2 regions of the Brevibacillus sp. SKDU10 genome follow, and region 1 is predicted to be linked to the other one. Evidence: riboswitches for the same ligand, from Rfam matches in the RefSeq annotation. Region 1 holds a riboswitch; the other holds the start of a gene.
The links. Region 1 has a riboswitch for cobalamin ahead of metE (5-methyltetrahydropteroyltriglutamate--homocysteine S-methyltransferase). Riboswitches for the same ligand answer to the same signal wherever they lie in the genome.
Positions count from the first base shown of each region.

Region 2: it holds a riboswitch for cobalamin, as region 1 does, so the genes downstream of both, nrdI (class Ib ribonucleoside-diphosphate reductase assembly flavoprotein NrdI) here and metE (5-methyltetrahydropteroyltriglutamate--homocysteine S-methyltransferase) in region 1, are expected to answer to the same signal.

Region 1 covers NZ_LSSO01000215.1:1,476-8,855, reverse strand. The annotation lists gene AYJ08_RS22535 (ABC transporter ATP-binding protein) at 1-919, opposite strand, end outside; gene AYJ08_RS22530 (FAD-dependent monooxygenase) at 1,188-2,702, shown strand; gene metE (5-methyltetrahydropteroyltriglutamate--homocysteine S-methyltransferase) at 2,999-5,293, opposite strand; cobalamin riboswitch at 5,460-5,654, opposite strand; gene AYJ08_RS22520 (spore coat associated protein CotJA) at 5,950-6,165, shown strand; gene AYJ08_RS22515 (spore coat protein CotJB) at 6,167-6,448, shown strand; gene AYJ08_RS22510 (manganese catalase family protein) at 6,465-7,034, shown strand; partial or broken gene AYJ08_RS22505 (ABC transporter substrate-binding protein) at 7,271-7,380, shown strand, end outside.
Region 2 covers NZ_LSSO01000041.1:2,809-10,188, forward strand. The annotation lists gene AYJ08_RS03715 (bile acid:sodium symporter family protein) at 1-42, opposite strand, end outside; gene AYJ08_RS03720 (GntR family transcriptional regulator) at 70-744, opposite strand; gene nrdF (class 1b ribonucleoside-diphosphate reductase subunit beta) at 961-1,953, opposite strand; gene nrdE (class 1b ribonucleoside-diphosphate reductase subunit alpha) at 1,969-4,023, opposite strand; gene nrdI (class Ib ribonucleoside-diphosphate reductase assembly flavoprotein NrdI) at 3,989-4,414, opposite strand; cobalamin riboswitch at 4,613-4,809, opposite strand; gene xerS (tyrosine recombinase XerS) at 5,301-6,422, shown strand; partial or broken gene AYJ08_RS03745 (ABC-F family ATP-binding cassette domain-containing protein) at 6,593-7,380, opposite strand, start outside.

The DNA of each region.
Region 1 (7,380 bases):
AGCGCTTAAAGCCAGCAATCCCCTTTGGATAAAGTTCAATAACTGCGTTAATTTTTTCAATAGGCTTAAACAATATATTTGTGAGCAATACAAAACCTACAAATTCACCTGCTGTCAAATGCCCCTTAATGACAAACCAAGTTCCACAAATCAAGACAAATAGTGTCACAAGCCGCATAAGCAGGTAACTGATTGACATATTCATAGCCATGATCTTGTAAGAAAGTAGCTTGGTCAAACGAAAACGACCATTATTAATAGCAAATTGAGCTTTCTCATATTCCTCATTACCAAATGCTTGTACCACACGAATGCCACCAATGTTATTCTCCACTCTCGCATTAAAATCTGCAATATCGGAAAACATTCTTCTAAAAGCAGCCGTCATTTTCTTGTTAAAGAAAACGGTTAGCCAAATCAAAAAAGGAATAACAAGGAATGTAAGCAATGCTAATTGCCAATTAATATACACCATGACACCAAATGCACCGCAGAGGGTCATGACAGCGATGAACAAATCCTCTGGCCCATGGTGAGCTATCTCTCCAATTTCCATCAAATCATTTGACATACGCGACATTAAATGTCCTGTCTTGTTATTGTCAAAAAACCGGAATGACAGCTTCTGGATATGGTCAAACAGCTTTTTACGCATATCCGTTTCAATATTAATACCAAGCATATGTCCCCAGTAAGTGACAACAAAATTAAGGGCTGTGTTTAAAACATAAATTCCCAACAATGCAAAGCAAGCCCCGATAATCAGCGACCAATTTTGCCCAGGGAGCAGTTTATCGACAAATTGATTAACTGCCAAAGGAAATACTAACTCTAGCAAGCCTGCAATAATGGCACATGTAAAATCCAAAATAAATAACCCTTTATAAGGGCGATAATAAGAAAAAAACCGACGTAACACGAATTTATCACTCTTTTCTCTCTTGTCTACTAATGAAAACATTACTGCTAAGTATAAACGATCAAAAACTGAAAGTGAATATCTTTCTCAATTAGAAGTGTAGGTTACATTTTTGCTCTTTTTTGTAAACTTGATTCCTTTATTAATCTACTAACACGTTGACGTGACTCCCCAACAACAGGTTAGAAAGAAATGGTTGCGTTTTCCACGATTTCAGCTTAAATTGTATCCTAGGAATCAAAATATAACTAGAATGGAGCTTAATCTAATGAAAACATCTACTAAGGCTCAAATTGATGTTGTTATCGTTGGTGGTGGCCCTGTAGGACTGATGTGTGCATGCGAATTAGCACAATCAAATATTCATGTAATCGTATTAGAAAGACGTAAAGAGAGGGTTCGGCACTCTAGAGCATTGACCCTACACCCTAGAACTCTAGAAATTTTTGCAATGCGAGGGATTCTTGATCGATTTATTACTCGTGGATATCCGCTTTCAAGTGCTCATTATGCCGGACTTGAAACACGTCTTGACTTTTCCCGTTTGGATACTCCCTTTGCCTATACCTTATTTCTTCCTCAATCCATTACAGAGGAAATTCTCGAACAACGTGCACTAGAGCTTGGAGTAGAAATAAGACGTCAGCATCAACTGACTAATCTGCAACAAACAGATTCTCAGGTTCATTTATTAATAGAAAACGAAACTGAATCTTATGAATTAACCGCTAATTATGTAATCGGTGCAGACGGTGCCCGAAGCCTTGTACGTACATGCGCCGAAATTGACTTCACAGGGAGCCCCTCCACTTTCACCGCTATGCTAGGTGATATTATTCTTACAGAGCCTCCAGCAGAGCCTTTCCTACAGTTTTATAATGAAAATGGTTCTTTATTAATGATGTTGATTGCAGACGGCGTATACCGATTTGCAATGATCGACCCTCTCCGCTACCATATTCCACCTGATGTTCCTGTGACGCTAGAAGAATTACAGACATCTATTGAGCGAATTACGAACCAAACAATGCCCATTCAGCATGCAGGATGGCTTTCACGGGTAGGTAGTACACACCGTCAGGCCGCTAGTTATCGAAACAAACGAATTTTCTTAGTTGGCGATGCTGCTCATATTCATTTTCCTGCGGGAGGCCAAGGACTCAATGTAGGATTGCAGGATGCTGTGAATTTATGTTGGAAGCTAGCAGCCGTCATTCATGAAAAAGCACCCTTGCATTTACTAGATACGTATCATGTAGAGCGTCATCAGGCTGGGGCAGTTTTTCTAAAAGAAACGCTAGCTCAAGTACATTTATTGAAAGATTTTACTGAAAGCGGACTGGCATTACGCGAGCTCATGTCGAAACTGTTAACCATACCTGATGTTAATCGTAGGTTTGCTGAGCAAATAAGCGGTATGCAAGTTGTTTATCCGCCCCTTCCAATTCTCTCAGCAGGTTCATTAGCGGGTCATCGTTGTCCCAATGTAGATGGCTCTCTCCTAACAGGTCAAAGGGAACAATTATTCACAATCATGCAGCATGGTCATTGGGTCCTATTGATTTCTGGTCTTGGTAAGAATGAATCTCTTTTTGCACAATTGCAACCGATAATGAAGCGATTCCAGCTGGAATGCTTATCTGTTGACCAATTCCCACCTTTTTTGCAAAGCCAAGTAGCTGTCCTGATTCGCCCTGATGGTTTTATTGCTTGGAACACTTCTGATGAATCTTCACTCATACCAAATATTGAAAAGACTCTGACTGACATCATGCTGCCTTAGTTTCTGAGTCTGTACCAACCTTTTTCTATCTATTGTCCCTTGTGTAAGAGAACAACTATCGTTTCCCTTCTTGCAACACATGAATCTTCGTTATAGAGCCTTGTATAAAATAGGAATGGCAGCATTTCAGTGCTTAGGATATCACCCCATCTAGAAATGCTGCCATTCAACTAACCAGGCTAGTTTTTCGTCCCTATATTCTCTTTCCTTTTATTTTCAAGTATTGTGTAGTGATGATTCGTATCAGGGGGAAACACAAGATCCATGAAGATATGTTTTGAATCTCGTACGCAATCTTAGGGAATAGCTGTTATGGTGTTACGAACTAATCGAGTTGCAGTCACCATATTTTCTAAGGAAGCGATCGTTTCCTTACGCCCTCTTGTTTTTAATCCGCAATCGGGATTAATCCAAAATTGTCTGGGTTCAAGGACCTGTAGAGCATTCTCAATCATTTTTACCATTTCTTCTACAGTTGGAACACGGGGACTATGAATATCATAGACGCCTAGACCAATTCCTTTCAGATAGGAATGATTATGGAAAGCATGGATTAGCTCACCATGGCTGCGCGATGTTTCTATTGAAATAACATCTGCATCCAGTTCGCTGATAGAATCGATAAAATCATGAAACTCGCAGTAGCACATATGGGTATGAATTTGGGTCGTGTCTTTTACAGTAGAAGTCGTTAAGCGGAAGGCTTTTACAGCCCATTCTAAATATGCTTCCCATTCCGTTCTCTTTAACGGTAACCCTTCACGTAGTGCTGGTTCATCAACCTGAATCATCGTGATCCCACTAGCTTCTAACGCCTCTACCTCTTTTTGTAAGGCAAGTGCAATTTGATAGGTTACCTGCTCTTTGGAAATATCGTCACGCACAAAGGACCAATTTAAAATAGTGACAGGTCCTGTAATCATTCCCTTGACGGGTTTAGTTGTTAGAGATTGTGCATAGATACTCTCCTTGACTGTCATCGGCTCAATAAACTCTACATCTCCATAAATAACTGGAGGCTTTACACAACGTGAACCATAGGATTGCACCCATCCGTTTTTAGTAAAAGCGAATCCACCTAGTTTTTCGCCAAAAAATTCCACCATATCTGTTCGTTCAAATTCCCCATGAACCAACACATCAAGCCCAACCTTCTCTTGTATGTCAATCCATTCCCGGATTTCTGCTTGCAAAAATTGCTCATATTGCTCTGCCGACCATTCCCCCTTCCGCCATTTATTTCTCGCCTGACGAACTTCTGTTGTTTGTGGAAAGCTACCAATCGTTGTAGTAGGGAGAATTGGTAACTGTAATTGGTGTTGTTGTTGTTTTCGCCGTTGTTCATAATCAGATGCACGGCCGATCTGATCTAATTGCAAGCTGGCAACAGCCTCATGTATATGTGGGCGATTGCGAGCTACAGCGTTCGCTACCCGTTCTAAGATGGTTTGATTCTCCGCAAAAATCTCTTTAACGCTTTCCTCTCCGTTCTGCAACCAATCTGTAACATGCTTGATTTCAATTAATTTTTCATCTGCAAACGCCAATGAATCTTTAACGAGTGGATCAAGCTCTGTCTCTTGATTTAGACTGATTGGAACATGAAGTAGACTACTAGATGGCTGAATCCAGATACGAGATGCATCGACATGCTCATTGATAGTAGAGAGAAGATTTGTCTTATGAGTCAGATTTGCACGCCAAATGTTCCTTCCATCAATGATGCCCGCCCCAAGTACTTTATCCTGAGGGAAACCATTTGTTGTGATCTGCTCAAGGCTTCGTCCTGCATCATGGACAAAATCTAATCCAATTCCTGCTACAGGCAGCTTAATCACTTCATTGTAAAATGTAACGGAACCAAAATAGGTTTGCAGCATGATTTGGAGTTGTGGAACAGCTTCATGAAGCTGTTCATAGATGTAGGAGATCGTCTTCATTTCGTCTTCGGATAAAGATGTTACTAGAATTGGCTCATCCATCTGAACCCACTTCACGCCTTCCTGTGCTAATTCTGTTAGAACCTGCACATAAAGAGGGACGAGCTGTAGGATAATAGCCGGTATCTGTAGCCGATCGAACCCTTTGGATAGCTTAATAAAGGTATAAGGTCCCACTATAACCGGTTTTCCTTTAATCCCCAGCTCCTCTTTTGCCTCTTTATAAGCAAGAAGCGGTTTATTTTCGGTAAGGACGGGTTTGATATCCTGAAACTCCGGCACAATGTAGTGATAATTGGTATTAAACCATTTGGTCATTTCGCAAGCAACTGCATGCTGATTGCCTCGTGCCATAGCAAAATAGGTGGACAAAGGTACTTCCCCACCAGCATATTCATAGCGTTTTGGAACATAACCAAACATCACGGCCATATCCAGCATGTGATCATACATAGTGAAATCATTGACCGGGATCAGATCAATGCCTATTTCCTTTTGTTTTTGCAGATGCTGGAGTCTGCTTTGTTGCATTTGGGCAAGAAATTCCTTCTCTTCAATTGTCCCGGCCCAAAATGCTTCTAATCCCTTTTTCCATTCGCGATTTTCCCCAATGCGTGGATATCCTAAATTGCTACTTATTCCTTTATTCATGCTTGTTCGCCCTCCTAAACAGGTTATATTTTCGGTAAAAAACACAACTCAAACAAAAAAGCATCTCTTCCCGTTCAAAAGATGGTTAGAGATGCTTGAACAAGCAGTGAATATACATGTACAACTGCCACAGCTATCTAACACCTCCCTATCTCCCGTAGGTCACACAGTGTTGTTGAAATAGGCAGGTCTCCTGACTTAAGAATCCACATCAGCACATACCTTCCCAATCCTTAGTTGATCAGTGGTTTTTTGTACTGACTCCTCTTTTACAGTGGCGGGACCGTGACGGATTTACACCGTGCTTCCCTTTTCATCCTTGACACTCATTGTTCAAAGAACCTATTTCCACATATTTAATTCATCCATATCACCAAGATATCTAAACCTTTATTCTAGGTATGCTTGCTATCATAATATAACTTCACATAAAATTCCATATTTTTATTCAATTCAGTTTCCTATTGTTGCAGGAAGACTTCTGCCACCTCCATGGCAAACTGGATTTTGCCCATCCTTCGCACCACCGCTCGCCCTTTTTGTCAACTTGACGTAAAAAGCGGAATTCCTTCTCTTTTTTGCCTATGTTTTCTGTTCTACTCCCCTTGTCCAATTGATAAGCATATAAGGACATCTACAGGAAAGGAGGCAATCATATGAGTCGAAATCGAAAGGCATACTTTCCTTATATCGGTCCATGTGATCCTTGTCCGCCACAACGGGTTGTAACCTATGAAACACCACCACAGCTCTACTTGGGATTTCAACCCCCGAATTTACCCCAATTTGATCCATACAAAGCTCTTTGCTTAGGAACCCTCTGGCCTGCTCTGTATGCGCCTTATGAAAATCCGTACAAGGGAGGCAAATAAAGTGAGCGATCATGGTACTTTTACGGATGAACGCCAGCAACAATATTATGAGCTGCTTCACCAAATTCAGGCAATTGACTTTGTGTTAGTGGAACTAAACCTGTATCTTGATACCCATCCTACTGACATGACTGCTATTAGGCAATTCAACGATACGGCACAGCAAAGTATGACACTAAAGCGCCAATTCGAATCTTCATTCGGACCTCTGATGAATTTTGGCAATAGCTTTTCGCAGTACCCTTGGTCGTGGAACGAAGTACCTTGGCCTTGGCAGGTCTAGAAAGGGGGAATTTTGAATGTGGATTTATGAGAAAAAATTACAGTATCCCGTTCGCGTAAGCAAATGCGACCCGAAAATGGCAAAGTACTTGATGGAACAATACGGTGGAGCTGATGGGGAATTAGCGGCCGCTCTACGTTATATGAATCAGCGCTATACTGTTCCTGATAAGGTCATTGGTCTTTTAAACGATATTTCCACAGAAGAATTTGCCCATCTCGAGATGATTGCAACAATGGTATATAAGCTAACGAAGGACGCCACTCCTGAACAGCTAGAGGAAGCTGGTCTTGGCGCACATTACGCAAATCACGATAAGGCTTTGTTTTTTCATGATGCAGCCGGTGTTCCTTTCACAGCTACCTATTTTCAAGCAAAAGGTGATCCGATTGCAGACTTGTATGAGGATATTGCTGCTGAAGAAAAGGCACGGGCTACTTATCAATGGTTGATTAATATGACTGATGATGTCGATTTAATCGATAGCCTTTCTTTCCTTCGTGAACGTGAAGTTGTACATTCTCAACGGTTTCGTGAAGCAGTGGAAATTCTAAAAGCAGATCGGGAACAGAAGAAAATTTTCTAACTACGAAACTAACTACACGCTACAAGTGAATATGAAAGGCTAATTGACCAAATTTCTAGTAAGAGATTTGGTCAAATGCTTTTTCTACGCTCTATTTTCCTCTACGCTTATGTCCAGCCTTTTGTCAAAAAGCTTTTCAAGTGGGAATTGCAGAAATAAGATTAATTCATACTTTACAGATCGGAATTATAATAATATAATGAGTCTACATTTTCCAATTTATAAGGAGGATCATCATGAGAAGAGCTTTTATACATTCATTCTTCACATTTCTGTTAGGAGCTTCCTTATTAGCCGGTTGCAGTAGCGAAGGAGCTCCATCCACCTCTAATACTCCAGCCGATGG
Region 2 (7,380 bases), on a different contig from region 1:
TGTCTTGCCTGCAAACGAACTGACCCTCTCCACAAATCCCATCATAAAGCCTCCCTGTGATTTCTCTATCTATATTTGCTGCATGAGTGCATATATTTCTCGCATAGGCCTGAGTATATTTTGCTTAATGCTTGTTTCAAGCTTTTCTTTATCCCCAGTTTGCAACGCATGAATAATGTCCTCATGTTCATGAATGGAAGCCTGATTCATCTCACACGACTGCTTCAAAAATACATATTTAAAGCGACGAATATGATTTTGCAGAGAAACATGAAACTTGCTCAAATACGGATTATCTGCAACATCTGTTATTAGATTATGGAATTGCTCGTCATGCTCCATCGCTTGGAAAGGCTGTTCTCTGGCAATCGCTCCTGCAAATTTTTCGTTCCATTCTTGCAATTGTTCTATATGCTGAGGCAAGATGTGCACAGAAGCGAATTCGGCTGCCAGTGCATGTAATGTTGCAAGTGTAGGATAAACTTTTAAGATATCTTCCTTCTCAAGATTAGTCACTCTCGTCTCTTTCCCTGGTTGCATATGGACCAATCCCTGTACTTCAAGTAATTGAAGAGCTTCTCTTACAGGTGTTCTACTCACGTTTAATGCTTCCGCCAGTTGAATGTCCACCAATTTTTCTCCTGGCTCTAGTGTCCCATCTATGATCCATCTTTGAATGTGAGAGAAGGCACGGTCTTTAGCTGACACTCGAATAGGTGCTACGTAATTACTAGGAATTGGCATGTCTTCCCTCCTTATTCAATATGTAATATATCGCATACAGCTTGTACATTCAACCGAATTTTCAATCTATTTACACTTCCAAATTATACAAAAGGACCGTAGCTGGGCTTTATCCCAACCACGGTCCTTTTCGTTAGCTTTCCTTTTACAAACTACACAATCCGGTTGTCGCTTGCATGCAAGGCTTGTTAGCCGCTATTAGCATCTCATACCTTATTAGAATGAGGTATCCTTTACACGCTGGTTCAAGAAATCAAAATCTTGATCATGGAGCGGCTCCACTTTCCCTTTTTGATAACCGCTTCCTTTTGTGGAAAAGAAGTCATGCGTACTCGTTTCTGTACGAATCCCATTCAATACAACAGGATGAACTTCTTCCTCATCAAAAATCGGTTCTAGCCCTAGGTTCATTAGAGCTTTATTCGCATTATAACGAATATACTTTTTCACTTCATGTGTTAAACCAATGGAATCATAAAGTGTTTCCGTATATTCTAATTCATTTTTGTATAGAGCTTGAAGAAGTTCATCAACAAACACTGTTGCTTGTTCCTGCTCAGCCTCTGTTAATCTAGCAAAAACCTCTTGGGCTAGCAAGCCGACAAAGACACCATGCACACTTTCATCACGGATAATTAGCTTGATAATTTCTCCGCTGGCTACCATTTTCCCTTGACCTGCTAAAAACAGTGGATAGAAGAATCCAGAATAAAACAGGAAGCTCTCCAAAAATACGGAAGCTACCATCGCTTTATACAGGCTCATATCGTCGCCATCTTTGATACCTCTGTAGATATCATCAATAACTGCTGTTTTATACTGCAGATGTTTATCTTCTTTTACCCACTGGAAAATTTCATGAATCCGCTCAGAACTTGCTACTGTTGTAAAAATAGTGCTGTAGCTCTTCGCGTGAATCTCTTCCATCGCTGCCTGGAAAATTAGAATTGCTTTCTTTTGCTTCTCTTTAACATGCTGGGCAATCATGGGCATGCCAACATTTCCTTGTTCTGTATCAAGCAATGTTAGCCCACCTAATACCTTCATGTACGTATCCCGTTCATTGTCCGTTAGATTCGTCCATGACTTTAAATCCTTCGAAATTGGAATTTCTGTATCTAGCCAGAACTGAGATGTATTTTGCGTCCATAGCATCTCGGTATACTGGGTTTCCGGTTCATTCCAGTTGACTGCTTCAAATTTAGACATTGCGATGCTCCTCTCTTATACGCTGCAACTAACGCATTCCTCAATGGTTTTTTTCTTTGTACGGGTATAATACAGCGTCTTTAAGCCCTTTTTCTGAGCATAGATGTAATACATAGCCAAATCCCGTGTGGTTGCGTCATCTTTTACATACAGAATAGTAGAAATCGCCTGGTCGATATGCACCTGAACTTCTGCTACTAGATCAATCACATTAAACATGTTCATGTCATATGCTTCTTTGTAGTAGAAGAAATTGTCATCATCTAAGAACGGCATCGGATAAATCGTTTTGGAATCTCCATATTCGCGTTCCTCGATACGCTGTGTAATAGGTGCAATAGATGCCGTAGAGGACTGTAGATAAGAGATCGAGCCCGTTGGAGCAATCGCCAAACGATAAGCATGGTAAAGTCCGTGGGTTTGTACCTCATCCTGCAAGCGAACCCAATCTTCCTTCGTAGGAATATGGTGGCCTTCGAACAATTGCTGAACCCTTTCTGTTTTTGGTGAATAATCGTGCTGCTTATAACGTTCGAAATAGCTACCGGATGCATATTCACTGTGCTCGAAATCTTGGAAAGTAATTCCTCTCTCTTTTGCAATTAGCATAGAACGTTCTAATGAATAAAAATTCAAGATCATAAAGAATGTACGCGCGAAGTCAATCGCTTCTTTTGACTCATAAGGAATCTTATTTTTAGCCAAGAATCCGTGTAGATTCATAGCTCCCAAGCCAACAGAATGAAGCTCTCGGTTTGCCTTTGCCACAGATGGAACGATCGAAATATTTGTACGGTCACTCACCTCTGTCAGAGCATCCATTGCTAGATGAATCGTGTCTCTCATTCTCTTATTCGCCATTACATTTACAATGTTAAGAGAGCCAAGGTTGCAAGAGATATCGCGGTTAATAACATCCTCCACCCCATAATCATTAATGGTGGAAACTTCACTAAGCTGAGCGATTTCACTGCATAGATTAGAAAATTTAACTCGGCCAATCTCTTTTAATGCGTGATATTCATTAACATTATCAACATACATAATATATGGGTAACCAGATTCCATCTGGATTTGAGCTAATTTCATGATCAGATCACGTGCGCCGATTTTTTTCTTACGTACACGCGGGTTATTGACCAGCTCGTCATACATGCTGGTGATGTCCATATCGTCTAAGTGCTGCCCGTACTCTTTGAACACAGTATGAGGATAGAATAAGTACATGTCTTTATCTTTTTCTACTAGCTCAAAGAATTTATTAGGTGTAACAACGCCAAGTGATAAGGTTTTTATTCTGATTTTCTCATCGCTGTTGATTTTTTTGGTATCTAAGAATTCTTGAATGTCAGCATGGAAAATATTGAGATAAACAACTCCACTACCATCGCGTTGACCAAGCTGATTTGCATATGAGAATGCATCCTCAAACAGCTTCATTACAGGAAGAACCCCGCTAGCTTTACCATCTAGTCCTTTGATTTGCTCGCCAGCGGCACGGATTTTGCTCAGGTTCAAGCTTACACCGCCGCCAATTTTGCTTAATTGCAAGGCTGAATTAATAGAGAACCCAATCGAATTCATTGAATCATCTACCTCAAGCAAGAAACAGCTAACTAGCTCCCCGCGACGTTTTTTACCTGCATTCAAGAAGGTAGGAGTAGCAGGCTGATATTCTTGTGAGATTAACAGGTCTGCAAATTGCAGTGCTTTTTCGCTATCCCCTTTTGCTAGGAACAAGGCAACTACAGCAATTCGATCCTCGTAACGTTCAAGGAATTTGCTTCCATCGTTCGTTTTCATCGCATAATTATTATAAAACTTGAATGCACTCATGAAGGATGGGAAGCGGAATTTTTTATCATATACATAGCGATAGACCCGTTCGACATCGGCAAATTCATAGCCTTCAAACACTTCAGCTTCATAGTAGTCATTTTCAATTAAGTAGTTAATCTTCTCACGTAAGTTATGGAAAAAGACCGTATTCTGATTTACGTAATCAACGAAATAACTCTTCGCTGCCTCTAAATCTTTATGAAACTGAAATTTCCCGTCTTTCTTCACCATAATTTCGTTGTTCAACGTGATCCATTGTGGTAGTTGCGTGGACAAAGTGAAATACCTCCTGCTTAAAAGTTTCTACATCTCGTTTGGTACCGCTCAATTCAAATTTCATGACCAATGGTACATTGTATTGTTCGGCTATCTGGTCAGCTGCAAGTCCGTAGCGAGTCCCCCAATTCATGTTCCCGCTAGCTGCAACTCCCTTCATCCATTGAGAGTGTTGCGTTAGAAATTGTCGTGTCGTTTCAGGAACTTGTCCAAATCCCGTTGTATATGTAATCAGAATGAAAGGTTCGTTTATGACGATATCATCGGAAATTTGTATACAGCGAAAATCTAGTTTTTGGACGAAGCGTTTCACATTTCCTGTTTTGGAATCATATACGATCAGCATCGATACACCCCCCTTTCAGGTATAAAGGACATAAGATGGTAGCAAGCTGACTGCTGATAAATGTAACTTTTTGCCAACATAAAAAGCTCATCCCTTCATGGGTGAGCTTTAAAACGGCACAACAAAGAAAAAATAGCAAAGCAAATAGCCGCTACTATTTAATCCCCGTACCGTTTCAACTTCCCACTCCCCGAAGATGCGAAACTAAGAGAATGGGCAGGTCTACTGACTTGTGTTTCACTTTACTTTGAGCCCTTCCCATATAAGTCGCCTGAGACATGCTTATACAGTGGTTTTGCTCATTTCATCCACACTTACAGTTGCGGGGACAGCTCTGGAATTTCACCAGATTCCCTATTAAGTCGCAAAATGACACCTAATTCTCGGCGGTAAAGTAACTTTTTATCAGTATGTAGTATATAACATTCATATGAGACACTAAATGTAGTCTTGTCACCTAGCATACAATGTTTCTATCAAAAGAGCAAGATACAAAATGCCTACGAGTTAAAAATAAAACTCGGCTCATAAATAGACAGAAAAACAAGCTAGATTTCATGCAAAAATGCCTCTTTTATATGTTTTTCCAGCTCATAACTACACTCCTATTCTTATATAACAGAGCATCCACTCAGACTGTTACAGCTTACCTAGTAACGTAACTATTACTGGGAAACTCATAACTAGACTTCAACAAACAGGCGTAGAGGCTAACACAATTATCCATAATTAGCTTGTTTCATAAGAACAAATGTTCTATAATTGAAGTAAGCAATCTACATCCCTTACAGATATATCATTGTACCAGTATAAAGTCATTTTGATAACATGTTTATATGTATTTATTTTAATAGACGAAGTTGAGCAAAGGATGGTGGTCATTCTCATGTCTGTTACAAAACAACGGGATTCCTTGCAACTCCTTGAGAAAATCCCTTCTTTTCCTTGGTTTGTTGAAAAATATGTGGATCACAAAAGATCAAAGCGCGCTTCGGTCTCCACTTTACTCGGCTATTTGCGTGATTTTGAATTCTTTTTTCGGTGGCTAATGGCAGAGGGCCTTTCCACCGCCCAGGAAATGAGCGAAATTAGACTCGATGAATTAGAGGGACTACGCAAAGAAACCGTCGAAGCCTATCTTCTCTACTTACAGGACTCTCACTTATTTGAGCGTTCGTTGCTATTAACAAAACCCACTAAAAGTGCAAAAAAAGAATACAGTGATTTGACAATATCTCGCAAGCTTTCTAGTTTAAAATCCCTGTTTTACTATTTATCTGCACTCTCAGAGGATGAACATGGCGAATCTTACTTGAAGCGAAACGTGATGGCAAAAATTGAGTTACATGTAGAAGAGGTTACACCGCTTGCTCGTGCAAACGCTATCCGCTCTAAGATTTTAATAGATGACCAAATCCAAAAGTTTGTCGATTTTGTATATCATGGCTACCTAGAGTTTTGTGATACCAAGAAAAAGCTACATTTTCACTATCGAAATCGGGATCGCGATGTAGCCATTATCGCTCTAATCCTTTCTGGCGGATTTCGTGTCTCTGAAATTGTTAATTTGAACCTACAAAATGTGGTCTTGGAAAAAAATCAGGTCTTAATGATTCGAAAAGGCAAAAAAGAGGATGCTCCATTCTTCAGTGACTGGGGAAAGGAATATTTGCTTCGTTATTTGAATACACGCCAAAAGTATCAGCCGCCTGCTCATGAGGACGCGTTATTTCTCACGGTATCACCTACGAACCCAATCGGACACCGCATCGATCTACGTTCCGTTCAAAAATTAGTTAAAAAATATGGAAGTGCATTCGGAATGCCGGACATTTCTGTACATAAATTACGTCATAGCTTTGCTACCCAATTTTTGCGCTTAAACCCTGATCCTCATCAGCTTCAAGCTCAATTAGGACATTCAAAAATAGATACGACGATGCAATACGCCCATGTACTCGATGATGCGTTGAGTCAAGCAGTCAATCGAACAACCAGTAAATTGTAATGAAACGCCCCCTCTTCGTTACATGAAAATACCTACAACGTCAAAGCTGCACCCAATCTTATTCGTTACACGATCCTCCCGTTATGCTAAGACATACAAAAAAACAGGCAGCATCCTTCTCTTTGAAAGATAGCTGCCTGCTCCTATTTACTTACTATTCTGGGGCCAATCTATTCTTTCCCTTGCATGGCGTACCACATTTCATAGAGCTGTTTGATCTCTTGTTCTTGTGCTTCTAGTTGATTCTGGTAGTGGACTAGCTGTACATAGTCATCCTTAGCTTGCTCCATTTCTCGCTGCCACGCCTTACATTGCTCCTCTTTTCGAGCGATCTTTGCTTCCAATTGCTGAAGCTTAAATGCATTCACTTTAGGAACTTTCGCTTTAGGGAGAGAATTAGCCAGTGCCAGATCTTCATTCTCTGTTTGCTTTGTTTGAAGTACAAGATCTACCGTTTCAGCCTGGTCACATCGTCCCTTTTGTTGCCGATCAGTATGACTCTGCGTTTTGTCTTGTATTCCTTTTGCGATCTTGTCTTTTTGCTTGTGCACTCCTATTGTATGATTGGTAACGAATCGGTGCTTTCTGCGCTTTTCTCTCGCTTCCTCATAGGTTCCTTCATAATGGATTAGACGCTGATTATCAATCCAGCAGACGCCGCCTACCATTTTTTGCAAGAAATACCGATCATGAGATACAACGACAAGTGAACCTTGATAATGGAGCAGGGCTTCCTCTAATGTTTCTCTCGCTTCAATATCCAAGTGGTTTGTAGGCTCATCTAGTATAAATAGATTGATGTCTTGATGCATTAACTGAGCCAGCCTTAATCTCATCCGCTCTCCACCACTGAGCTGTCCCACTTTTTTAAAAACTTGCTCTCCATAAAACAAAAAACCTGCCAGGATATGCCGTGCTTGTGCTTCTGTTACAATGGCGATCTCTCGAAACGCGTCAA